3 regions of the Pseudoalteromonas sp. NZS11_1 genome follow, and region 2 is predicted to be linked to each of the others. Evidence: predicted binding sites of a transcription regulator. Region 2 holds the regulator's gene; each other region holds the start of a gene.

Region 1 (8,179 bases), on a different contig from region 2:
TTTTTCATGGATACGTAAACCTTGATCTAAGTAGGGTTGAATTACCATGCAGTGTAATAAACTGCATTTTAAAAGCAAGTAACTGGGATGAATAAATTATTAGCGATCTATGCCAGTAATTTTAACCAACATTGTTATAATGGTTAACAGCAGTCAGATATTTCTGAAATATCTGAAAGTATTCGAGAAGGCAATTTATTAAAGTAAATCTGCCTAGCAAGTAACTTGCTAGCTTTAAGTATAGAGTACTTGAGTATTGCTGGATTTTTATTTCCAAGCGGCGTTGAGGAACTTCGATGGACAAGCAAATTAAAGTAAAGAATATCCCTGTAGAGGTGAAAATCCAAAAACCGGATTTAAGCCGTCAAGATGATAGGTTCAATCCCCGAAATCGTATTTATGTGCGTGCCGTAAAAGGCCTACATCAATTACTTAGGCAGCGCATTGGCTTTTTAGGCCTACTTGCGTTTATGTTACTTCCTTGGATTAATTTTAACGGCCAGCAAGCAGTACTGTTTGATCTAATTGGTCAAAAATACAATATTTTTGGTTTAACGCTATGGCCTCAAGATTTTACCATATTAGCGTTTATTTTTATGCTGGCAGCATTTGCGCTGTTTTTAGTGACCACCTTCTATGGACGGGTGTGGTGTGGCTACACATGTCCGCAAACTGTTTGGACCTTTATTTTTATTTGGTTTGAAGAAAAGCTTGAAGGCACAGCTAATCAGCGTAAAAAACTCGATCAAAGACCCATGAATTTTGATAAGTTTTGGCGTAAAACGGCAAAGCATACTAGTTGGGTATTGTTTTCGTTATATACCGCTATTTCTTTTGTGGGTTACTTTACGCCAATCAGAGAGTTACTTCCTGATTTTGTAACGTTTAACGTGGGTGGTTATGCACTAGTCAGTATTATTTTCTTTGCTGCGTGTACCTATGGTAATGCCGGTTGGATGCGAGAAATTATGTGTTTACACATTTGCCCTTACTCTCGTTTTCAATCAGCTATGTTTGATAAAGATACATACACTGTAACGTACGACGAAAGCCGTGGTGAAAGCCGTGGTCCTCGTTCACGTAAAGTAGATCATGAAGATTTAGAGCTAGGCGACTGTATAGACTGTAACTTGTGTGTTCAAGTGTGCCCAACAGGTATTGATATTAGAAATGGGTTACAAGCTGAGTGTATTAACTGTGGTGCATGTATTGATGCGTGTGATGGCGTAATGGATAAAATGGAATACCCGCGTGGGCTTATTTCATATACGACAGAGCGAAACCTCGAAACCCCAGAAAATAAAACGAATCCACTACGAGCTAAAATCATTGGTTACACGGTCATACTTGTTGTGCTTACGGGAGCACTTGTAGCTAATATAGCGCTGCGTAAAACAATGGACTTTGATATCATTCGTGATCGAAATCAATTATATCGTGTCGATTTTGATGGTTTAGTAGAGAACACCTATACATTAAAGGTAATTAATAAAGCGCAGTACGAGCAAACCTTTAATATTAAAGTGCAAGGGTTAGATAACTTTAAGTATATTGGTAAGCAGTCATTTACTGTGCAGGCAGGGCAATCTCATAATGTGCCATTGTCGCTTGTAATGGACCCTTATGATTTGAAGGTGTCGATGACAGAGTTTAACTTTGTGCTTTCACCGGTAGATGAGCCGGATGAGACAATATCGCAGTCGAGTAACTTTTTTAAAGCGCGATAATCACAACCTACCTTAAATAGGTAAGTTGATATAGCAATTAACAAAAGCGGGTATATAACCCGCTTTTTATTTTATATAAGAAGAGTATGAGTAAATTTAGTTTTATTGACTTAACACCTGACCTAATACTCGATGCAATAGAAAGCGTAGGTGTGTACGCCGAATCTGGTTTGTTGGCACTCAATAGCTATGAAAACAGAGTGTACCAATTTAAAGCCGATGATGGTCTGCGTTACGTAGTGAAGTTTTATCGCCCAGAGCGCTGGAGTAAAGAGCAAATTCAAGAAGAGCATGACTTTGCATTTGAACTGGCAGAAGCGGAAGTGCCTGTTGTTGCCCCTATTTTATATAATGGGAAAAGCTTGTTTGAACACGAAGGTTATTTGTTTGTGTTGTTTCCAAGTGTCGGCGGGCGTTTATTTGAGGTTGATAACTTAGATCAACTTGATGTAATGGGGCGTTTAATTGGCCGTATGCACCAAGTAGCTAAAACAAAGCCTTTTACTTATAGGCCAACAGTTACCTGCGAGGAGTATTTACATACAGCCAAAGTTCATCTTCAAAAAAGTAACTTAGTGCCTATGGGAATAAATACTGCCTTTTATACTATTTTAGATTTAGTGATAGAGCAGGCGCAAAAACAGTATAAAGATGTGCAAAGTATTCGCTTACATGGTGACTGCCACGTTGGTAATATTTTGTGGGCAGGTGATGCGCTCATGTTTGTTGATTTAGATGACAGCCGCCAAGGTCCTGCAATCCAAGATTTATGGATGATGCTCAGTGGCGATAGAGCGACGCAACTGTTACAGTTAGACACCCTTGTGAATGCGTATGAAGAGTTTTGTGATTTTGATCACTCTCAACTCAAATTAATTGAACCGCTGCGAGCGATGCGTATTATCCATTATATGGGATGGGTAGCTAAACGATGGAGCGATCCTGCCTTTGTGCGGAACTTTACATGGTTTGCTGATGACAAATACTGGGAGCAACAAATTTTAGCACTGAAGGAGCAACTTGCAGCACTGCAAGAAGCACCGTTAAAGTTATTGCCGTAATATTTTATTTAAAGACAAGTACAACGAGATACAAATGCTTAAAAAATTAAAACTGAGTTTATTACTTTTATGTTTACCATTTGCAGCACTTGCTGCACAGTTTGAAGTTGATAATCAATACACTGTTATTGATGTAGACAAAAGTACATCACCACAAGTAACCGAATTTTTCTCATTTTACTGTCCACATTGTTTTAAGTTTGAACCAGTAGCAAAAGCAATTGAACAAGGCCTGCCAGAAGGCGCTGAGTTTATTAAAAACCACGTGAACTTTTTAGGTGGCGTGTCGCCACAAGCACAAAGTAATTTAAGCTTTGCCTACTTAATTGCTAAGCAGCATGGTCAGGCGCAGAGTATTAGCGATCAAATTTTTAAAAGTATTCATGTTCAGCGTGCTCCTTTAACTGAAATGAAAGACGTTAAAAAATTACTTGAAGTAAACGGTATTGATAGCGCAACGTTTGATCAAGAAATTGCAAGCATGCCAGTTATTTCGGCTGAGCAAGCAATGCAAAACAAACAAAATAAATATTCAAAATTAGGCGCACTTACAGGTGTACCTACTTTTATTGTTAACGATAAATATAAAATAAACCTCAACACCATCAAAAATCAAAAAGAACTTGATGAGTTAGTAGCGTTTTTATTAGCACTATAAATTTCGGAGCATAATAATGATTAAATTAGTTAAAGCAGGTTTGCTTGCAGTACTACTTCCTATGGCGGCAATAAGCTTTGCAGCAACGTATGAAGAAGGCGTGCATTACGACGTTGTTTCTGAGCGCGCAACTAAAAAGCCAGAAATTAAAGAGTTTTTCTCATTTTACTGCCCTGCATGTAATAACATGGAAGCACTAATTGGTGAGTTTAAGCCTAAGCTTGATAAAAACGTTAAATTTAAAAAGAGCCATGTTGATTTTGTAGGTGTACGCGACCCAGAAAACCAACAGATGATGAGCCAAGCACTCGCTACTGCAGAAGTGCTTCCGCAAAAAGATAAAATTGTCTCTGCAATCTTTAATCATATTCATACAAAGCGCGCTAGTTTTAATGAGCTTGCAGATGTAAAAGATATATTTGTAGCGCAGGGCGTTGATGGCGATAAGTTTGATAAGCTGTTTAAAAGCTTCTCGGTACGTACGCTGAGCTCTAAAATGAAACGTGATCAAGACTACTTTAAAGAAAAAGGCGCACTACGTGGCGTACCTACATTTATTGTAAATGGTAAGTATAAATTAAACCTAGGTCGTGAGTCGGGTATTACTGAACCAGAAGATATTAGCAAACTGATTAATTACTTAGCTAACAAGTAAGTTTAGCTAAAACTAAAAAAGCTCCTACAAGGAGCTTTTTTTATGGGTAACGTTTACTGAGCGTATTTATTTGCGCTGCAAGAAAACACCCGACTCAATGTGATGTGTATATGGGAACTGATCAAATATAGCAAAGCGCTTAACGTTGTGCGTACGTGTTAAGTGATCAAGGTCACGCTCAAGGGTTTCAGGATTACACGATATATAAATTATGTTTTCGTAATTAGCCACTAAGTCACACGTTAATTCATCCATGCCCGCGCGTGGTGGATCAACTAATATGGTTTGGCAGTCATAGCTTTTAAGGTCAATACCATCTAAACGAGAGAAAGTACGCTCGCCATTCATTGCTTGAGTAAACTCTTCACTAGACATACGAATAATATCTAAGTTCTCTACGTTATTTTTAGCAATATTGTATTGAGCAGAGTGAACAGATGATTTTGATATTTCCGTCGCTAATACTTTATTAAAACAGCCCGCTAATGCAATTGAAAAGTTACCGTTACCACAATACAGTTCTAGTAAATCATTTTTAAGTGGTTTACATAAATCTTGTGCCCACTCCAGCATATTAATATTTACTTTTGCATTAGGCTGAGTAAAGCTATTTTCTACTTGTTGGTATATAAGCTCTTGACCATTAACTGTTAAACGTTCAGTTACAAAGTCATCACCTAGTACTTCTTTTTGTTTGCGAGCTCGGCCTATAAAGTCAATTTTGTATTTACTGCTAAGCTTTTCTTTCAGTGCTTTAATTTCACTTAACCATTCATCATCCAGTGGTTTGTGATAAAGCAAGCTTACTAAAATTTCACCGCTTAGCGTGGATAGGTAATCGATTTGAAATAACTTACGACGTAATATTTCACAAGGCTTAAGATGCTCAATCATCACCTGCATTATTTCACCAACTAGAGGCGCTGCTGGATCAAATGTATCAACACGGATTTTTTCTTTTGTTTGTTGATCAAACATAATGTGAAACAGATCGTCACCGTCGTGCCATACTCTAAATTCAGCACGTTGGCGGTAGTTAGTTGGCTCTGAGCTAAATACTTCTAGTTGCTCCACACCAAAACGTTGGAACTGTGCACTAATACGCTGCTCTTTTTCACTTAACTGCGTTTGGTACTGTGTGGTATCTATTTTAATAACTGCCATTAACGCTACTACCTTATCTAAGATCTGTTTATCGGCGCTATTGTAGGGAGCGCTGCGTATTTGTCTAGTTTTGGCTAGCATTTATGCTGTTTTATTGAACATTGTACTTTAGTTTTTATTGTTATAGCCGATAATAAACTACGCACGCTTAGGAGACGAATCATGAAAATAGGTAATTATGGCTTTACGCCAAACAACAACATCAATAAATTCAATAATAAAGCTGATATACAGCAACCTACAATTACGTCTCCTCAAGATAGCTATCAACAACGAGGCCGAGAGTTGGCCGCAAAGGTGCTTGGCGATAAAATGGCTGAGCAGCTTGGATTGCCTATCGCAGAAAAAAAAGCAGATAAACCACTATTTGATTTTGATGAAATAGTAAAAAACGTACTCGATTTTGTGAGTAGTGCTGTTAATAAAGCAAAAGCTAATGGCGCTGATGACGAAAAGCTCAAAGATATGTTAGGCGACGCGCGCAAAGGGGTCCAAATAGGGATTGACGACGCTGTTGATGAACTCAAAGGTACAGGTGTATTTAATGATGACATGGAAGAGGGGATTAATAAGTCCAAAGAGGGAATTTACAATGGGCTCGATAAGTTTGAAGAGTCGTTATTTAACCCACAACCTGCCAGCGTAAATATAAGCCAGGCTCAATATGTCAGTATGACGAGTAATGCAGAGTATAAATTTACCACCGCAGAAGGTGACGAGGTAAGTATTAGCTTTGCAGATGCATTTGAATCTCAGTCGGCAAGTGGCTATCAGCAAAACAATAATGGCGAGTCGTTTGCAAGCTCATCATCGCAATCTCGACAGGTATCATTTTCGATGTCGGTTAATGGTGACTTAAATGAGCAAGAGCAAGAAGCTATTAATGTAATGATGGAAGACTTACAAGATTTAAGTAAAACCTTTTTTGGTGGTGATTTAGATGAAGCATTTGAACAAGCGCAAGAGCTGAGTTTAGACAGCGATCAGCTGGTGGCTTTTTCTATGGATTTACGCCAAACAAAAACAATAGCAACAGTTAAAAGCTATGAAGAATATAGACCAGCACCAGAAAAACAAGTAGCGGAGGGTTTAGCTCCTTTTAATGATGACCTTAAAAATGCTTTTGAAAAAGCGGGTGAGCTTGGATTACAAAATCAGCTAGCTGGCATTCTCCAATGGTTAAATCAAGATCAGGAGCAAATAGATAAGTTAGTAGATTACACAAAGTCTATGTTCGAAAACCTTAATCAGTTAAATTCGGCAGCCGACAGGCTTACTGATTTAGAAACCACGCAAAGTTAAACTACTTTCTTTTATAAATACCTCATGGCAAACTGCCGTTCTTAAAGTAAAGTGGGAACGGTAGTTTGTCAGCGCATATAATGGTCTTTGATTCAGGTATTGGTGGAACTACTGTACTTGAGCATATAAAGCAAAGTATCCCCAATGCTCAGTACAGTTATTTTATGGATAATGCATTACTACCTTATGGTGCTCAATCTCAAAAAACCATCATTAACCGATTATGCTCACTTATTCATTTCATCAAAGCTAATACGCTTAATGTTGATTTAATTGTAATAGCGTGTAATACCGCTTCTACATCTGCACTTAGCGCTGTTCGCCAAATGACAGATATTCCTATAGTAGGTGTTGTGCCAGCAATAAAGCCTGCGGCAGAGTTAACACGTTCAAATCATATTGGCTTATTAGCCACACCGGCAACGGTCGCCAGTTCATACACTAAAACATTAATTACTGAGCATGCACGTAATGTAACCGTTAATCTATATAGCAGTGTGGAGTTAGTAACTTTAGCTGAGCAATACTTTTTTACAGAGTCTTTGGATACAAACAAGTTGCATCAAGTGCTTGATGACCTACATATAGATAAAACTATAGATGTACTTGTATTAGGATGTACGCACTTTCCAATATTAGCAGAGCCTATTAGTCAGTATTTTGAAGGGAATGTAAAATTACTTGATTCAGGTGTAGCGATAGCAAACAGAGTCAACTACTTACTTAACCAACTTAACTTGTGTGTGAATAAACTAACAGACATAAAAAAGCCGCTGCAATATTATGCAACGGCTGATGTGTTTAGCAATAAGCTAGCGGTAAAGCTAGTTACACTGACTGATCCGTCTCAGTACGTAGAGCATTAGAATCATCTTCTTGTTTTTGTTTTGCTTCACGTACCTTTAAAGTACGTTGTTGGAACTCGCTATCGTTCAAGTTAGCAATTGCATTGTCTGCATCAGCTTGCGCCATTTCAACAAAACCAAAGCCACGACGCTTGCCAGTATTCTTATCCTTTAATAAACGAACATTGAATACTTTGCCTTGTTCTTCAAATAATGCACGAACCACACCTTCGTTTGCACGATAAGGAAGGTTACCAACATAAAGCGTTTTTGTTTTAACTTCAGCTTCTTCAGTCACATCAGATGACATTGCAGCAATAGCAATCGCACCTATTAATAAACCAGCACCAAATAGTAATGCAGGGTTTAAAGCTAAGCCGCCTAAAGCGAACTCAACAACAACAAAACCAACTACAGCAAGAATAACAGAGAAGATAAAAGATTTTTGATCGGGTAATTTCATTTTAGATCTACCAATAAACAGGAAATAAACATTAATTTAACATTGTGAACTTGCTATCTTAACGTCTAAATCAAACATAGCAATGATATTTGTATTAAATAATAAATAAGAGCACAAAAAAGCATCATCTTAGGAAGGTTTTCATATGGTTTTACGTGGTTTTGTTCTATTTTTGTTCGAACAGTAAAAAGATCTAAAAAAAGGGTTGATCTGTTTTCGGATCTCCCTATAATGCGACCCCACTGAGACGGGAAACGCCAACGCATAGCGAGGCACGAACTACTCAGAGAGTTAAATAAAACTT
Region 2 (8,179 bases):
AAAATAGGGTGAGGGAAATTAGCTGGCAATTGAGTCAGTATAGTTTGTAGTGCAACAGGGCCACCTGTAGAAGTGCCAATAGCTACAAGCTGGTATTGCTTTCCACTTGCTCGCATTGAGGCAACATTAGAATCTGACGGTGTTGTAGGGGCTGCTCTTTGAAAGCTTCTATCGGGTTGTTTTATCGAAGGCGTTAGTGTGTTTGTTCTTTGCGAAAGTGAGCTTGTTATCGGTTTACTTGATATTACTGGCTTAGGTGGTGTTGCAGCTTTAAACGTTCGCGGTAAACGTCTTCGCCCTATATCTTTCACTTTATTTTGTAAAAGCTTTATAGCGTCTTCATTATTGCGAGCGATGTCTTCAAATTTTTTCGGTAAAAAATCCATTGCTCCAGCATCTAGCGCATCAAACGTTGCTGTTGCGCCATCACGTGTTAGTGATGAAAACATTAAGATAGGCGTTGGATTACTCGCCATTATCTCTTTAACTGCGCTAATACCATCAAGCACAGGCATTTCGACATCCATAGTGATCATATCTGGACGTAGCTGAGCTGCTTTTTCAACAGCTTCTCTGCCATTCACAGCAAAGCCTATAACTTGTATGTCGCTATCTTGCTCAAGAATTTCGCTTACCCTGCGGCGAAAAAAGCTTGAATCATCAACAACTAAAACTTTAACGGCCATTTAGCTCTCTTATTAAATTTATGCGTAGGTATATATTAAATATATACCTACTTTATTATTAGCCTGCGTAATGTTTTAACATGTTTGGAACGTCTAAAATCAGTGCAATGCCACCATCCGAAGTTATTGTAGCACCTGCCATACCTGGTGTTCCTTGAAGTAACGCATCAAGCGGCTTAATCACAACTTCTTCTTGGCCAATTAATGAGTCAACAACAAAACCAATTTGCTGCGTACCAATTTGCACAATAACTACATGGCCTTTTGCTTTTCGCTGTGAACGATCTGAGCCTTTAACTAACCAGTGCTCGAGGTAGAATAACGGTATTGCCTTTTTACGCACAATAATTGTTAATTGCCCATCAACCACATTTGTTTTCGTTAAATCTAAGTTGAATATTTCACTAACACCTGCAAGTGGTAACGCAAATGTTTGTGCGCCAACAATTACCATTAAGGTCGGTAATATGGCTAAGGTAAGTGGTACTTTTATCTCTAAAATAGTACCTACACCTAACTCAGATTGAATACTTACAGAGCCGTTTAATTGGGTGATTTTAGTTTTCACCACATCCATTCCAACACCACGACCTGAAATATCAGATATCTCTTCTTTTGTAGAAAAGCCAGGTGCAAAAATGAGGTTATATGCTTCAGTGTCAGAAAGTCGACTCGCTTGATCGTGATCGAGTACGCCTTTACTAATTGCTATTTTTTTCAGTTTCTCAGCATCCATACCAGCGCCATCATCTTTAATGGTCAACAAAATATGGTCGCCTTCCTGAGACGCTGATAAAGTAACATTACCTGTTCTAGGTTTACCTGCAGCCTCACGAACAGCTGGCATTTCAATACCGTGGTCAACTGAGTTTCGAACTAAATGCACAAGCGGATCAGCTAGTGCTTCCACTAAGTTTTTATCTAAATCGGTTTCTTCACCTACAAGTTGTAAGTCAATGTCTTTGTTTAAGCTGCGTGCTAAATCGCGTACTACGCGAGGGAAACGACCAAATACCTTTTTAATTGGTTGCATTCGTGTTTGCATAACCGCGCCTTGAATATCAGCAGTCACTACATCTAAGTTAGAGATTGCTTTACCCATTGCCTCACTGTCTGAGTTGGTCGCTAAACTAACCAAACGATTTCGCACAAGTACTAACTCACCAACCATATTCATAATTTGGTCAAGTCGTTTTGTATCTACGCGAACTGTCGTCTCTGCTGCTGGTGGCGCTGATTTTTTAGGCGTTGCTGGCGCTGCTTTAGCAACCGGTTTTTCTACCGGTTTAGAAACGGGTGCTTTTACAGGTTCTGGTTTTTTTACAGGCACACTCGCTTTTGCAGCTGGTTTAGCTGGAATATTGGGCTGTTTCACAGCAGGAGTGCTTTCTATTGATTTAGGTGCAGTGCCTTTACCATGAAGTTCATCAAGAAGCGCTTCAAATTCATCATCACTAATTTCATCATCTGATGAATTAGCAGTATTTGACGCTGGTTTAGCTGGTTCTACAGGTGCTTTAACTGCACTACTTTGCTCAGGTGCTTTACTCGCAACCTCACCAAAACTGCCAACTCCATGTAACTCGTCTAATAAGCTGTCAAATTCATCATCAGTAATATCACCATTAAAATCACTACTACTTGCTACTGGCTTTTCAACTGCAGGACCTTGTCCTTTACCGTGTAGTTCATCAAGTAAGTTTTCAAATTCATCTTCAGTGATTTCGTTTATTTCAGCATCACTAACCGAAGGAGTTCCGCTAAACATTTCATCAAATGCAAATGGATCTTCCTCATCAGCTATTGGCGTATCAACTACTTCATCAAGAGGTTGTTCAACGTCAGTTTCTGAAGCGACTCCGTTAAGCTCGGCTTCTGTTGGAGGTAGGCCCAAAATGTGGAGGGTTTGAAGTAACTCAGGATCTGCTGGTTCTGGCTTATCCCTATTTTGGATAGTCGCGAACATTTCATTAATGGTGTCGAGCGCTTGTAAAATAACATCCATTAACTCTGAATTGACCGTTCGCACGCCTTGACGTAGTAAATCAAATACGTTTTCAGCGCCGTGGCAAGCATCAACAAGTTCTGTCATAGCTAAAAAGCCTGCACCACCTTTTACAGTGTGAAAGCCTCTAAATATGGCATTTAGTAACTCGGTATCTTCTGGATTATTTTCCAGTTCAACTAACTGTTCAGATAAAAGCTCTAGGATTTCTCCTGCCTCTACAAGAAAGTCTTGTAAAATATCTTCATCGACTTCAAACATGCAGTTACTCTCCTCTTAGAAGCCCAAACTTGATAAAAGATCATCGACTTCATCTTGATCAGACACAACATCATTACGCGATTCTTTATCAATAATAGGGCCTTCAGGACCTGCTAAAGTTTGTGTGGCAACTGGTTCTTTTATTTTTTGTTGTTCTACTTTATTCGCTGTGTTGTCACTGTCATCTTGTTCAGCAAACGCTGTTAAAAGATGAAGTAAGCTTTCTTCTACTTCTCTAACAAGTTCTATAACACGGCGAATAACTTGACCTGTTAAGTCTTGATAGTCTTGAGCCATTAGTACATTTGTCATTAAGCTTTGAAGCTCATCCGTTTTATGATGAGAGTTATTCATAAACTTATCGATACTATGGCAAAGTTGTTTAAACTCACCAAGCTCAATCTCCCGGCTCATTAAACGATCCCATGTCGGTTTGATATGAGATATTTCATCTGCAAGTTGCTGAGCTATAGGTAAACTAGCCTCAACAGCATCCATTGTTTTATTAGCCGCATTTTCTGTCATTTCTATAACATAATTAAGCCGCTTTTTAGCATCTGGAATCGCATCTGTCGTTATGTTAGTTAAGCGAGTATCAAGCTCAAAGCTTTTAAGTGCTTCGTGCAGTTGACGAGTCAACTTCCCAACTTCAGCAAATAATTTAGACTGCTCTTGCGAAGCTGTCTCTAAAATCAACTGATTAGCTTTATCTTGCTCATCGTTTTCTAAATAAATGACGAGTTGACGAGCTTGTTCTAACGTTATTTGAGGCGCAGCTGGTGCTGACATAAGCCTCTCCCCCATCATTAGCCTAAGCGTTCAAATACTTTTTCTAATTTAGTTTTTAATGTTCCAGCTGTAAATGGCTTAACAATATAACCATTAACGCCAGCTTGCGCTGCAGCAATTATTTGTTCTTTTTTAGCTTCTGCCGTTACCATCAATACAGGGATATGTTTTAACTTATCATCTGCACGAATTGCTCTTAAAAGGTCAATACCTTGCATTCCCGGCATATTCCAATCTGTAACCACAAAATCAAATACTTGATTTTGTAACATAGGCAAAGCTGTAGACCCGTCATCAGCTTCTTGAACATTAGTGAAACCTAAGTCACGTAATAGGTTTTTTATAATTCGTCTCATCGTTGAAAAATCATCAACTACAAGAATTTTCATGTTTTTATCCAAAACATCCCCCAGTGAGGTATTAACCTTAGTTTACTTACTACTAGTTTATCCAGTCATTGATTTTAGCTTTAAGCTTAATCATCGCCTGACCATGTATCTGACTTACACGCGATTCGCTTACATCGAGTATATGTCCTATTTCTTTTAAATTCATTTCATCGTTATAGTATAAAGAAAGTACCATTGCATCACGCTCTGGTAATGACTTTATTGCATTTAGCAAAGACTCATTAAACCGATCATTTTTAACATTATTAAAAGGTTTGTCTAGCGCTAAATCTTGGCCTACGGGAGTAATAACATCCTCATCTACACCAAGGTCTTCTATGCCTAATACTTTACTGGTATTAACATCATTTAAAATATGATGGTACTCATTGAGTGAAATTTCAAGTTTTTCAGCAACTTCTGTATCTGTTGGTTCGCGATTCAGACTGCTTTCGAGCCCAGTAATTGCTTCTGCAACTTGTCGGCTTTTACGGTGTACTGAACGAGGAGCCCAATCACCACGGCGCATTTCATCAAGCATAGCCCCGCGAATACGAATACCGGCGAAGGTTTCAAAGCTTGCGCCTTTTGTTGCATCAAAGTTTTTTGAAGCTTCTATTAAACCTATCATTCCTGATTGAATTAAATCATCAAGCTGAACGCTAGGTGGTAATCGAGCAATTAGATGACATGCCACTTTTTTAACAAGCGATGCATGTTTCTCAACAATCACATTTAAGTTTTGTGTTGATTGATATCCCATAGCTCTATTCACCAATGTTGTCATAATTAGCCGTTTACTAGTTTCTCAATGAAAAACTCTAAATGCCCAGATGGTTGATTTGGTATTGGCCATTTAACTGCTTTTGTCGCCAGCGCTTTAAACGCGAGAGCGGCTGGCGAACTTGGAAAGAGCTCAACAATCACCTTTTGGCGACGTGTTGCTTTACGCATATTTTCGTCATAAGGAACCGTTGCTACTAGCTCCATTGAAACATCTAAAAAGCGATCGGTAACTTTAGATAGTTTTGCAAACAATTCAGTGCCTTCACGCATGCTGCGGACCATATTGGCAACAATTTTGAACTTATAAACACCGTGCTCGCGGCTTAATACTTTAATAAGTGCGTAAGCATCGGTTATTGATGTTGGTTCATCGCACACTACAACCATTACATCTTGTGCTGCTCGTGAGAAGCTTAGCACCATGTCTGAAATACCAGCGGCTGTATCTACAATTAAAATATCAAATTCGGTATTCAATTCGCTAAATGCACGAATTAGCCCGGCATGCTCAGATGGCGATAGTTCAACCATACTTTGCGAGCCCGATGTAGCGGGTACAATTTTAATACCAGCAGGCCCTTCAACTAAAATCTCGTCAAGCTCACATTCACCTGACAAAACGTGTGATAAATTGCGCTCTACACGTAAACCAAGCATCACATCACAGTTTGCTAAACCTAAGTCAGCATCCAGCACTAATACTCTATTACCTTGTTGCCCTAGTGCAATAGCGGTATTTAGAGAAACATTTGTTTTCCCCACCCCACCTTTACCACCGGTTACAGCGATAACTTTTACGCCGTTGTTATTGTTTTGACTCATTTTGCGCAGGCCGCTTGCTTGATCTAATACTGTGTTAATCATACATCCCTACTGTACTTGGCGCCACTGCTTGGTGCCTTGAATGTTGTGCTTTTGTTCTTTTTAAATATAACTGCTCAGCCTTTTTCACTAGTTTTTCAGCATTTGCAACACGAATATCTTCTGGCACTCGTTGACCGTTAGTAAGATACCCTATTGGGAGGCGATTTTGAATCGCAATACTAATAATCTCACCCAAACTTAATGATTCATCTAACTTAGTGAAAATACAACCACTTAACTGTACTTTTTTAAAGTGACGTACTGTTTCTTGTAATACATTAATTTGTGCCGTTGCGCTTAGTACTAAGTAGCTGCGAATATCCACACGTTGGTTACGCATTAACGTGTTTAACTGCTCAGTTAAACGTAAATCTCGCTGACTCATACCTGCTGTATCAATTAATACTAGACGTTTATTTCGTAAATGATATAAAACTTCAGCTAATTCATTAGCATCTTTAACTTGCTTTACACCACAACCAATAATACGGCCGTAAGTAGCAAGCTGTTCATATGCACCAATTCTGTATGTATCAGTGGTTATTAAGGCCACTTTATCAGCGCCATATTTTTGTGCGCCTAAAGCTGCAAGCTTAGCAACTGTTGTTGTTTTACCAACACCTGTTGGACCCACTAACGCATATACACCACCTTGGCGAAGTATTTCATTATTGGTTGTTTGCATTTGATCTTCGACCATCGTTAACAACGCTTTCCAGCCTTGCTTACGAGATACATCATCAGGTACAAAACATGCCATTTGTTGCGCTACTTCTTTATCAATACCCATACCGACTAAGCGGTCAACCATGCAAGCGCGTGTTGGATCGCGACGCGCCATATCTTGCTGCATTAAGCCTGATACTTGATGCTCAAGTAATTGACGAATTGCGTTCATTTCTTCACGCATTGTTGTCATTTCTTCGCTTTCATTATTGGGTGTTTGTTGGCGAGCAGTTACTGGACTATCTAAATCATCAAAGTCGCTGTCTAAATCATCAAAACCTAAGCTATCCGCTTGAGTTTGTGAACGAACTGGCGCTGCATTTTCAGGAGCAAACATATTTTTAGTACGCTGTTCCATAACTGGTTCTTGATAGTTATCGGTAGTATCAATACCTGATTGTGAAAACATTGATGCAAGTTCAGGGGAGCGAGGACGCGGTGATTGGCGCTCTAATAAAGCTTGTAGGCTGTCAGCCACTTTTGCCTGCGGCTCTGGTTTGGCACGCTGAGGCTCTGGTTTTACAAAATTATGCATACTTTGGTGTGGTACTTGAGCACGCGGCTCTGCAGTACGTTGTGGTTGCGCTGCTACTTTAGGGGCTGCTTTGTCATAATCAACTGCCGCTACAATTTCTACACCGTTAGCCAGCTTCTTATTTGACATAATAACCGCATCAACACCTAACTCATCTTTAACTTCTTTAAGTGCTGTGCGCATATCTTTAGCAAAAAAACGTTTAATTTTCATGATTCAACCCCTGTTAAAATCTTATTGTTGGCCTACAGAGCTAACAATCTTGATCTGTCTTTCGTCTGGTACCTCTTGATAAGACATCACTCTCAATCCTGGAATGGTGTACTTAACAAAACGAGATAACACAGTGCGTAACATTCCTGACGTTAGCAATATAGAAGGTTCACCGGCCATTTCTTGATTTTGATGCGCTTGTGTCAATGACACTTGAAGTCGCTCTGCAAGTCCAGGCTCAATACCGGCACCTTCATCGCCTGCATTTTGTAATGACTGATGCAACATCTGTTCCAACTCAGGTGCCAAGGTTATGACAGGGATTTCTGATGACATACCAACCGCATCTTGAACAATTAACCTACGCAGAGAAATACGCACTGCAGCCGTTAATACATCAGGGTCTTGGCTACGCGGACCATACTCAACAAGGGTTTGAACAATTGAGCGCATATCGCGAATAGCTACACCTTCATTCAATAAATTTTGCAGTACTTTTACAATTGCAGTTAATGGCAACACATCAGGTACTAGTCCTTCTACTAAGCGAGGATGGCTTTTAGCAAGCATATCAAGCAGGTTTTGAACTTCTTCATGCCCTAGTAGCAACGCCGCACTGTTAGTTAATAACTGGCTAATATGAGTGGCGACTACCGTGGCTGAATCTACAACGGTATAACCTAGTGATTGCGCTTCATCTTTTTGATCAGGCTTGATCCATACTGCATCAAGGCCAAACGCAGGATCTTTAGTTTCAACCCCTTTAATAGGACCAAATACTTGCCCTGGGTTAATCGCTAGCTCGTCGCCATGTTTAAGTTCGCTTTCACCGGTTGAAACACCCATTAGCGTTATTCTGTAAGCATTTGGATCAAGCTCTAAATTATCGCGAATATGAACAGGTGGTACTAAAAAACCAAGTTCT
Region 3 (8,179 bases), on a different contig from region 2:
GGTTTATTTGCAAAGCCATTCATGCCTGCTTTTTTAGCCGTAAGCTTATCTTGTTGTAATACACTGGCTGTGAGCGCGATAATTGGCGTGTATTTAATTTGTCTTTGATTTTCTATTGCTCTTATTTTTTGTGTTGCCTCTATGCCATCACACAATGGCATATGTATATCCATTAAAATGACATCAAAGTCTTGTCCTTCAAATACTTTAATCGCTTCAAGTCCGTTAGATGCCTTGGTAACTGCATGCTGATCGCGTGACAGGAGTAAAGAAAGTAGTTCTGTATTTTGCTCTATATCGTCAACTACTAACACCCTAAGTGCAGGCAGTTGTGTGTGTAGACCATCAAAATGATCTATTTTAGTTTCGTCACCTAAAGTAAGCGGCAATGAAAAGTAAAAGCAGGTGCCTTTACCTAGTTCACTTACTAAGTTTATTGTTCCGCCCATAAGCTCTACAAGTTGTTTGCTTATGGTAGTACCAAGACCTGTACCACCAAAGCGGCGAGTAGTAGTACCATCGGCTTGTTCGAAAGGTTGAAACACTGCTTGAATACGATCTTTTGCAATACCAATACCGGTATCTTGCACTTCAAAAAACAGATGCTGATTTTGTGTTATGCCAACGGTTACGGTAACAGAGCCTTTTTCGGTGAACTTAATAGCGTTACCAATTAGATTGGTGAGTACTTGCCTGAGTCGATCTGGGTCGCCGTAATAAGTAGCACTTACTGATTTTTTAATATGGAGTTTAAGTTCTAAATCTTTCTTTTTAGCTTCTAACCAGAAAGTAGAGATAATACTGTCTATCACTGGTTTTAAACTAAAGTGTACTGGCTCAATGGTGAGCTTACCACGTTCTAATTTTGCAGAATCGAGTATCTCATTTAACAATCTAAGCAATGAACGGGCTGCATTATTTACGGTCACTAAATGCTTTTGTTGTTCCTGATCAAGTGGAGTGTCCATTAATAGATCGCTAAAACCTATTATAGAATTCATTGGGGTGCGTATTTCATGGCTCATATTAGCCATAAAAGATTGCTTTGCATGAGCTGCTTCTTCAGCTTTAAATTTAGCTTGCTCTAGTTTTTCTTCATATTCTTTGCGTTCTGTAATATCAACTAAAACACCATCAATCCACTTTACTTGACCCTGGGTATCAAAGTCGATGCTGCCTTTATCTAAAAGCCATAATATTTTACCGTTTCTGTGGCGAATCCTGTATTCGATTGAATACTGACGTTTTTCTTCTACGGCTGTTGTTACGGCATCTACAATAGGCTGCTGATCAGACTTTAAAATCAAATCGTTAAATTCAATGCAGTGTTCAGTAAATTCATTAGGGTTATAACCAGTTAATTCGTTGATACTTGGGCTAATAAAAAGCATGGTCCAGTTATCATCAAATTTGCATCTAAAAGCAACGCCTGGCATGTTATCCATCAAGGAGCGATACTTTTGCTCTTTTTCTTCAAGGCTTTTTTGTAAAGCGCGTTGCTCTGTTAAGTCTGTAATAAAGCCTACGTAAAGAGGGTTTTGCCCTGGTTGATTAACTTCACCGACGCCTAATCGAATTGGAAATAAGTGGCCGTTTTTGTGTTTAGCAAAAATTTCACGGTTAACACCAATTACTTTACCTAAATCAACATTTTTAGCATGTAAAAGATAGCTGTCGTGATGCATCGCGATAGCATCATCCATTAGCATTTTAATATTATGATTTTGTACTTCATTTTCATGCCAACCAAAAATTTTGCTAGCTGACTCATTAAAGCTCAAAATAATGCCGGTGTGATCTATTGTCACGATTCCATCAATGGCTGTGCCTAAAATTGCGTTTAAGCGAGACTCGTCGGCTGACTTTTCTTCAAGTAACATTTTATATCTGACCATGCCATTAAGTACCGCTACTACGCTTGTAATGGCAATCGTTGCAGTTGCAACCGCGATGGCTACAAAAGTGAGCCCAGCAGAAGCATTTGCGTCGTCATATAAAAGAGGAGATGTTGCAACAAAGCGTGTAGATGCCATGCCCATATAATGCATAGCAGCAACAGCAAAGCCTAATATTATAGCGCTGATGGCTCTATTTTGTAGGTATGATAGTTTTGGAAAAAATTTTTCAAGATTAAAGCGACTATATAACGCTATAAACGAAAGAGCGACGGCAACTAAAATTGAAAGACCAAAGGTCAGTGGGTCATAGCGCAACATTGGGGAAAGCTCCATTGCAGCCATACCGCTGTAATGCATTGTACCAATACCAGCCCCTAGTAAGATCGAGCAAATGCTGAGCACTCTAAAGTTTCCATCACTATTTACAAGTATTGATACCGCATACTGACATGCTAATAAAGCAGGAAGAAAAGAGAGTAGTGTGATTGTTGGATCGTAGCTTATATTAGTACATAGCGAAAAAGCTAACATACCTATAAAGTGCATACTCCAAATACCAGAAGAAAATACAGTTGCTGCGGTTATATTTGCTAAACGTTGATAACGAGGGAATTTAGTCTCTTTTGCTAAATCAATGAGCTTAGTAGTAAAAAAAGCAGCAAAAATGGCTATTAATACAGACATTGAGACTAGAAGAGGGTCGTAAACCCCATTAAGTATTAGGCTTGGATCTTGGTCTGTAATGAAGAAAGCTGATAGCATAACGGCTCGAAATATAATCTTTATTTTACAAGTTTAATCTAATTTACTAATAAATGAACCGTTATTTCTAATCGCGCTATAAAGTGACGAATTTTAACCAAGTTTATTTATTTTTTGTTATTGAAGTAAATAAAGTGATTTGACTTTCAATTCAAATAAAATAGACGGCTCAATCTATAGCTTATTATAATAAAGCGGATTAGGAGTTAAGTGCGACTTTATGCTTAAGAGTTTAAAATTGATGGTAATATGGATTATATAAACGGATGCAATATTTAGAGTTTAGGTCGTGTTTGAATATCAACTAAAAAAGAGTACTAGACGCAAAACAGTCGCAATAAAAGTGCATAGTCAAAAGGTAACTGTGTATGCGCCACATTTTGTCGCAAAAAAACACATTGATACTTGGTTATTTGAAAAACAAGAGTGGGTTGCAGAACAATTAAAAAAACAATCGTCAATTGATGACACTAAGCAGTACCCCTTTGAATCTAAAAAAATAAGTGTTTTTTCAGAAACTATTTATTTGAAATTGGACTCAGGCCAAGATTCCAAAGTAACCCCGTATGATGACCACTTACTTATTACAATATCTCCTCGAGTTAAAAACACTAATCAAAAGTATCGACAGCTATTAGAGACTTATTTAAAAGAGCAGCTTATTGCTTACATAGAAATGCGTTTAGCGTATTTCTGTACTCAAATGGGTGAAGAGTTACCAAATGATTTAAAAATAGGTGTTTATAAACGAAAGTGGGGGAGTTGTAATAGCAAGCGAGAACTCACTTTTAATTTACATCTTATAGGTGCTCCTTATCACGCTATAGATTATGTGATTGTTCATGAGCTTGCCCATTTAAAGTATTTAAATCATAGCAAAGCTTTTTGGCAGCGAGTAGAGGCGTTTTTCCCCGATTACAAAACATCATCTAATTGGTTAAAACAAAATGGTATGAGTTTACAGTGGGTGTTTTGATGTTACTGAATATAGGAATATAGGAATATAGGAATATAGGAATATAGGAATATAGGAATAGTAGAGAAGTGGTGGAGGGAGCTGGATTCGAACCAGCGAAGGCTGAGCCGTCAGATTTACAGTCTGATCCCTTTGGCCGCTCGGGAACCCCTCCACACTAATTTTATTGCATTTGGCCCCACTTAACTTAGCGGTAAGAAAAGTGGTGGAGGGAGCTGGATTCGAACCAGCGAAGGCTGAGCCGTCAGATTTACAGTCTGATCCCTTTGGCCGCTCGGGAACCCCTCCAATGCAACGGCGCTGATAATAGCAAATTGCGTATTTAAGTAAAGAAAAAAGCTAAAGAAAATTGAAATAAAGCCGATAAATATCTATCAGTTACCACAATCGGCTAAAGACTATGCAAATAGATGATTTGTTAATCACAGAGAGTCAGTTAAACAGTAGACTCAATAATAGTGTGCATGAAAATCGCCGTGGCGAATTTGCACTATTATTAGCGATGCTGTCACATGACGCACTCGACTTTAGTCAATTTCATTTACCAAAAACTGAAATAGATAATTTAGTTATAGAAGAAGAGGCGTTAAGAAAGCAATTTGGCGCAGGTCCAAAGCAACTTTTAGCCCCTGATGAATATAACATGTTGGTTGGACAATTTAATGCATCATTAATATCTCAAGAAGGAGAGCGCTGTGGTATGACAAGTATTAAGTTAAGACAATGCTTAAGCCCTGAACCACTTGCGATTAGAAATGATGACAAGCATATTCCACTTAATATAATAGATAACTGTGAGCTTGCCGTCAGAAGAAGAATTAAAAGCGAACAAACCCAACTAGCTAATCCCCCTATAGATGCAGCTGCTTTTTACGACAGCCTTAATAATGATGCATTACATCAACCACTTCAGCTCATTGCGGTGTGATATATGATTGTAATAATCACCAGTTAATATATGCTTTATAACGGGTCTGCTTTATATATTTGCTAATAATTGATTTAATGAAAAAAAAGCATCCAAAAATTAAATGCAATTGCTATAATGGCGTCAAATGGTATGACATGAAATGCCATTATCATTAAACCAAGGTAATTAGGAACGTAATGAAGAAAACATTCACGCTAAATCACGAGAAAATCAAATACCCTCGTATGGTTGATGCTGCAAAGCACGAAGTGAAAAAATATTTGAAAAGAGAGCGTAATAAAACGCTACCTGAAGATGCTGACTATTGGGCATTTGACTGTAAGTTTGGTAACACAGCTGAAGATGCGCAAGTTGTGCACGTTGCTGAATTAAGTAACCAAATTGGCGAGATTGAAAAGCAAGGTTTGACCTCTTTCTATGTAGAGATTTTAGCTCGACCTGCTCAACGTCAACAGTTAGATTTAGATGATGACGAATAACACTTAATTTAATTAAGTGTTCGAAGTTTTAAAATGAGCCCAAGTGGCTCATTTTTTGTTTTTATGCATTAAAGATTCACCATAAATCATTTTTATTAGTAACTAATAAGTAGAATTTTAATTTATTAACATTTGCATAACAAAATGTAGTGATATAGGGTGTGTTTAATTAAAAAAACAAAACAGTTGTACCATGCCTATAAATTACTCTGACCACCAATTGAAATTAAGCTTAAAGAGCTCTAAGGTACTTGTCGTTGACGATCAGCTATTAAGCTTAATTGTATTAAAAAAAATATTATCAGAGCATTTTAGTGTAACAACAACGAGCTGTGGTGAGGATGCGATTGAAATTTGTAAACATAATCCGCCAGATATAATACTACTCGATATTAATATGGAAGGAATGAGTGGTATTGAAACATGTCTAAAATTAAAAAATATATCTGAAACACAAGATATCCCCGTTATTTTTGTAACCTCATCTGAAAATCAAGAAGAAGAGTGCTGGGAAGCTGGGGCTGTAGATTTTATAAAAAAACCAACTAACTCGGAAACTTTATATAGAAGAGTGCGCGCCCATATTACGATGAAACTGCAACATGACTTACTCAATCAAAAAGTATTTCTAGATGATTTAACAAAGGTATTCAATCGTCGTTATTTTGATGCGCATTTTTCTAAAATGGAACGAAGCGCCTTACGAGAAAAAGTCGACTATGCACTATTACTCATCGATATAGATTACTTTAAGCAATACAACGATCTTTATGGTCATGTGCAAGGCGATACGGTTTTAAACCTTGTTGCACAAAGTATTACTAATAGTTTGCAAAGGCCAACCGATTTTGTTGCGCGTTACGGCGGCGAAGAGTTTGTAGTTGTTCTACCGCATACAAGCACTGAAGGTGCAATTTGTGTTGCTGATAAAATTAAACAAAATGTGGTCGATTTAGGAATATTACACAGATATTCAGAATATGACTTTGTGACTATTAGTATTGGCGGTGCAACCCTACAACCGTATGTAAATAACAAAAACACCTTGCAGATCGCAGATGAAAAAATGTATGAGTCCAAAATGCAAGGTCGTAACCAAGTGTGTTTTTAAGTTTAGCTAGCTAGTAAATCACTTTGCCACTTAAAAACACCTTGTAGGTGATAAATATTAAATAAGATTATTTATTACACGCTATGACATTTTTTGTACTTTTTATTGCTACCACATGGGCAGTCATCATTTCTGCCCACTTTAATATCTTCAACAGGATATATAGTGCCATCTAAATAACGCCATTGAGTGTTTTCTTTAATAAACTGCGATTTTTCGTGAAGCTCACAAAATAAGTTTTGATAAAAATATTGGGCTTTAAATTCTACAGTCCCAGTATTGTCATCATGGCTTGACCCAATTACATCAAGATTTATGAATCGACAGCTGTTAGCAAAATCATTGATTTCTTTAACCGGATTTTCAGCTTGTTTTTCTTTTGCGTAGGTTTGATAAACATATTCTGCATTTTTAAGAACATAAGCGCTGAATCGTGAGCGCATAAGTTGTTCAGGAGAGTCAGCTTGCTTAACAGATAAGTGAAGTGGCTCGCAGCAATCGGCATAATTGTGCCCACTGCTGCAAAAACATAATGTGGTATTGAGTGAAGTCATAATAATAATACAAAGTCTAAAACATTAGTTTAACAAGCTTATTGGGCGAGTGATATCTCTGTTGTTTGAGACTTTTTAGTAAAACAGTATAGTTTTGTATTCGTTTTACTTAAATCGAATGATAAATTCGTAAGTAGTTGGTTATTAACTATATCGGTCCAGGTAATTACCGCTGCAAAGTTTCCGTTATGTAATGCAGAATTTAATACATACTCTAAATTTACTAAGTGCTTTTGTCTAATAACAAGTAATTTACTTGTATCAATAGAGCATGAGTCAAGTAAAGCTTTGCTAGGTACATGATCTGGAGCAATTAGTAACGTCCATGCATTAGAGCTATTGTATTGGTGTAATACTTTTAAAAGCTCAAAGGTCGCTGAAATTTCATCTTCAATTTGAATCAAATTCACGCAATCGCTTTGCTCATCTTGTTGGTAACTTTTAACTGTTCTTACGGTAATAGGCTGTAACATAGGTTCACTCACTGGGTTTTTATACAGTATTCATATACAGTAGTTTATACAGTGCTTTCGTGCAAGCCTTTTATGCTATTTATTTGTACAGTTATTCAGCTTTTGATCATTATTTTTATTTTTTAATTTATAATTCTTTATTAATCAGGTTGTTATAGGGTTGTTTTTGAGAAGGTATTCTAAAAATAAATTTTTGCGTAGTGTCTTCATTTTGGGGTTTTATACTGTATAGGATTATCTTTGTAACCATATACAGTATTTTTTAACACTGCATACAGTACTTCTGCCATAGTTAGCTTATGTGTTTTCACTCGTGCGAGGGATCATATGAGAAAACTGGAGTTGGTGAATTTGTTCGTACAAACTTGCCGCATAACATTGAGCATCTTTAAATCGCTTAGTTTCGATATGTTTGCGTATATCTGTAACCGCTGCAGTGGCAGGGGCGTACCCTTGGCTACTTGCTAAGCTTAACCAAGCTACAGCATGAAATACACTTTGTGGCACGCCTTCACCTTTCACAAAAAATAAACCTAAATAAAACTGTGCTCTATGGTTTCCCGCCATTGCAGCAAGTCGCATCCATTTTGCAGCCAATGGAGCTTGATTATTTTTTAAATAATATAGGGCTTTATTTAACGTACTTTGCTCATCTTTTTTATTATCAACGGGCACAGAGGTATTTTCGGGTTGAGTAACAAAACCTAAAATATTATCTAGCTGTTGCTCTAAGTCTTGCTCACAAGGTGTTGTTTTAAGCATATTGGTTCATTTATTATTTTAACTACTTTAACAGTTTAGTATATAGCAAGGTAAAATGTCCTGTAAAAGATAATTTTTATGTTAAAATCTCGCCACTTTTTACTATCACAAGTTTATTATGTTCGAAGCCTTATTTAAACTGAGCGAAAATAATTCAACAGTTAAACGCGAATGCGTTGCTGGCCTAACTACCTTTATAACTATGGTATACATTGTATTTGTAAACCCGGCTA

Evidence for each region. The regulator FliA, encoded in region 2, starts transcription of late flagellar genes. The targets are predictions, from matches to a motif close to CTAAAGNTNNNNNNNNNNNNGCCGATA.
Region 1: the regulator FliA is predicted to act here: its motif matches at 5,372-5,398, upstream of I6F44_RS18570 (DUF5610 domain-containing protein).
Region 3: the regulator FliA is predicted to act here: its motif matches at 3,976-4,002, upstream of I6F44_RS11610 (VC2046/SO_2500 family protein).

The regions. Positions count from the first base shown of each region.
Region 1 is NZ_JADYXK010000040.1:40-8,218, reverse strand. It holds gene I6F44_RS18600 (hypothetical protein) at 1-8, opposite strand, end outside; gene ccoG (cytochrome c oxidase accessory protein CcoG) at 297-1,727, shown strand; gene I6F44_RS18590 (serine/threonine protein kinase) at 1,814-2,788, shown strand; gene I6F44_RS18585 (thiol:disulfide interchange protein DsbA/DsbL) at 2,823-3,446, shown strand; gene I6F44_RS18580 (thiol:disulfide interchange protein DsbA/DsbL) at 3,463-4,101, shown strand; gene trmA (tRNA (uridine(54)-C5)-methyltransferase TrmA) at 4,168-5,265, opposite strand; gene I6F44_RS18570 (DUF5610 domain-containing protein) at 5,428-6,567, shown strand; gene murI (glutamate racemase) at 6,633-7,433, shown strand; gene I6F44_RS18560 (RNA recognition motif domain-containing protein) at 7,396-7,875, opposite strand.
Region 2 is NZ_JADYXK010000021.1:19,957-28,135, forward strand. It holds gene I6F44_RS14345 (protein-glutamate methylesterase/protein-glutamine glutaminase) at 1-686, opposite strand, end outside; gene I6F44_RS14350 (chemotaxis protein CheA) at 745-2,952, opposite strand; gene I6F44_RS14355 (protein phosphatase CheZ) at 2,968-3,741, opposite strand; gene cheY (chemotaxis response regulator CheY) at 3,759-4,142, opposite strand; gene I6F44_RS14365 (RNA polymerase sigma factor FliA) at 4,183-4,893, opposite strand; gene I6F44_RS14370 (MinD/ParA family ATP-binding protein) at 4,920-5,780, opposite strand; gene flhF (flagellar biosynthesis protein FlhF) at 5,773-7,254, opposite strand; gene flhA (flagellar biosynthesis protein FlhA) at 7,276-8,179, opposite strand, start outside.
Region 3 is NZ_JADYXK010000014.1:80,558-88,736, forward strand. It holds gene I6F44_RS11590 (MHYT domain-containing protein) at 1-2,660, opposite strand, end outside; gene I6F44_RS11595 (M48 family metallopeptidase) at 3,004-3,636, shown strand; tRNA gene I6F44_RS11600 (tRNA-Tyr) at 3,706-3,790, opposite strand; tRNA gene I6F44_RS11605 (tRNA-Tyr) at 3,840-3,924, opposite strand; gene I6F44_RS11610 (VC2046/SO_2500 family protein) at 4,037-4,564, shown strand; gene I6F44_RS11615 (DUF6172 family protein) at 4,744-5,046, shown strand; gene I6F44_RS11620 (diguanylate cyclase) at 5,240-6,157, shown strand; gene I6F44_RS11625 (YchJ family protein) at 6,232-6,711, opposite strand; gene I6F44_RS11630 (SulA-like leucine-rich domain-containing protein) at 6,750-7,184, opposite strand; gene I6F44_RS11635 (tetratricopeptide repeat protein) at 7,482-7,946, opposite strand; gene I6F44_RS11640 (NCS2 family permease) at 8,065-8,179, shown strand, end outside.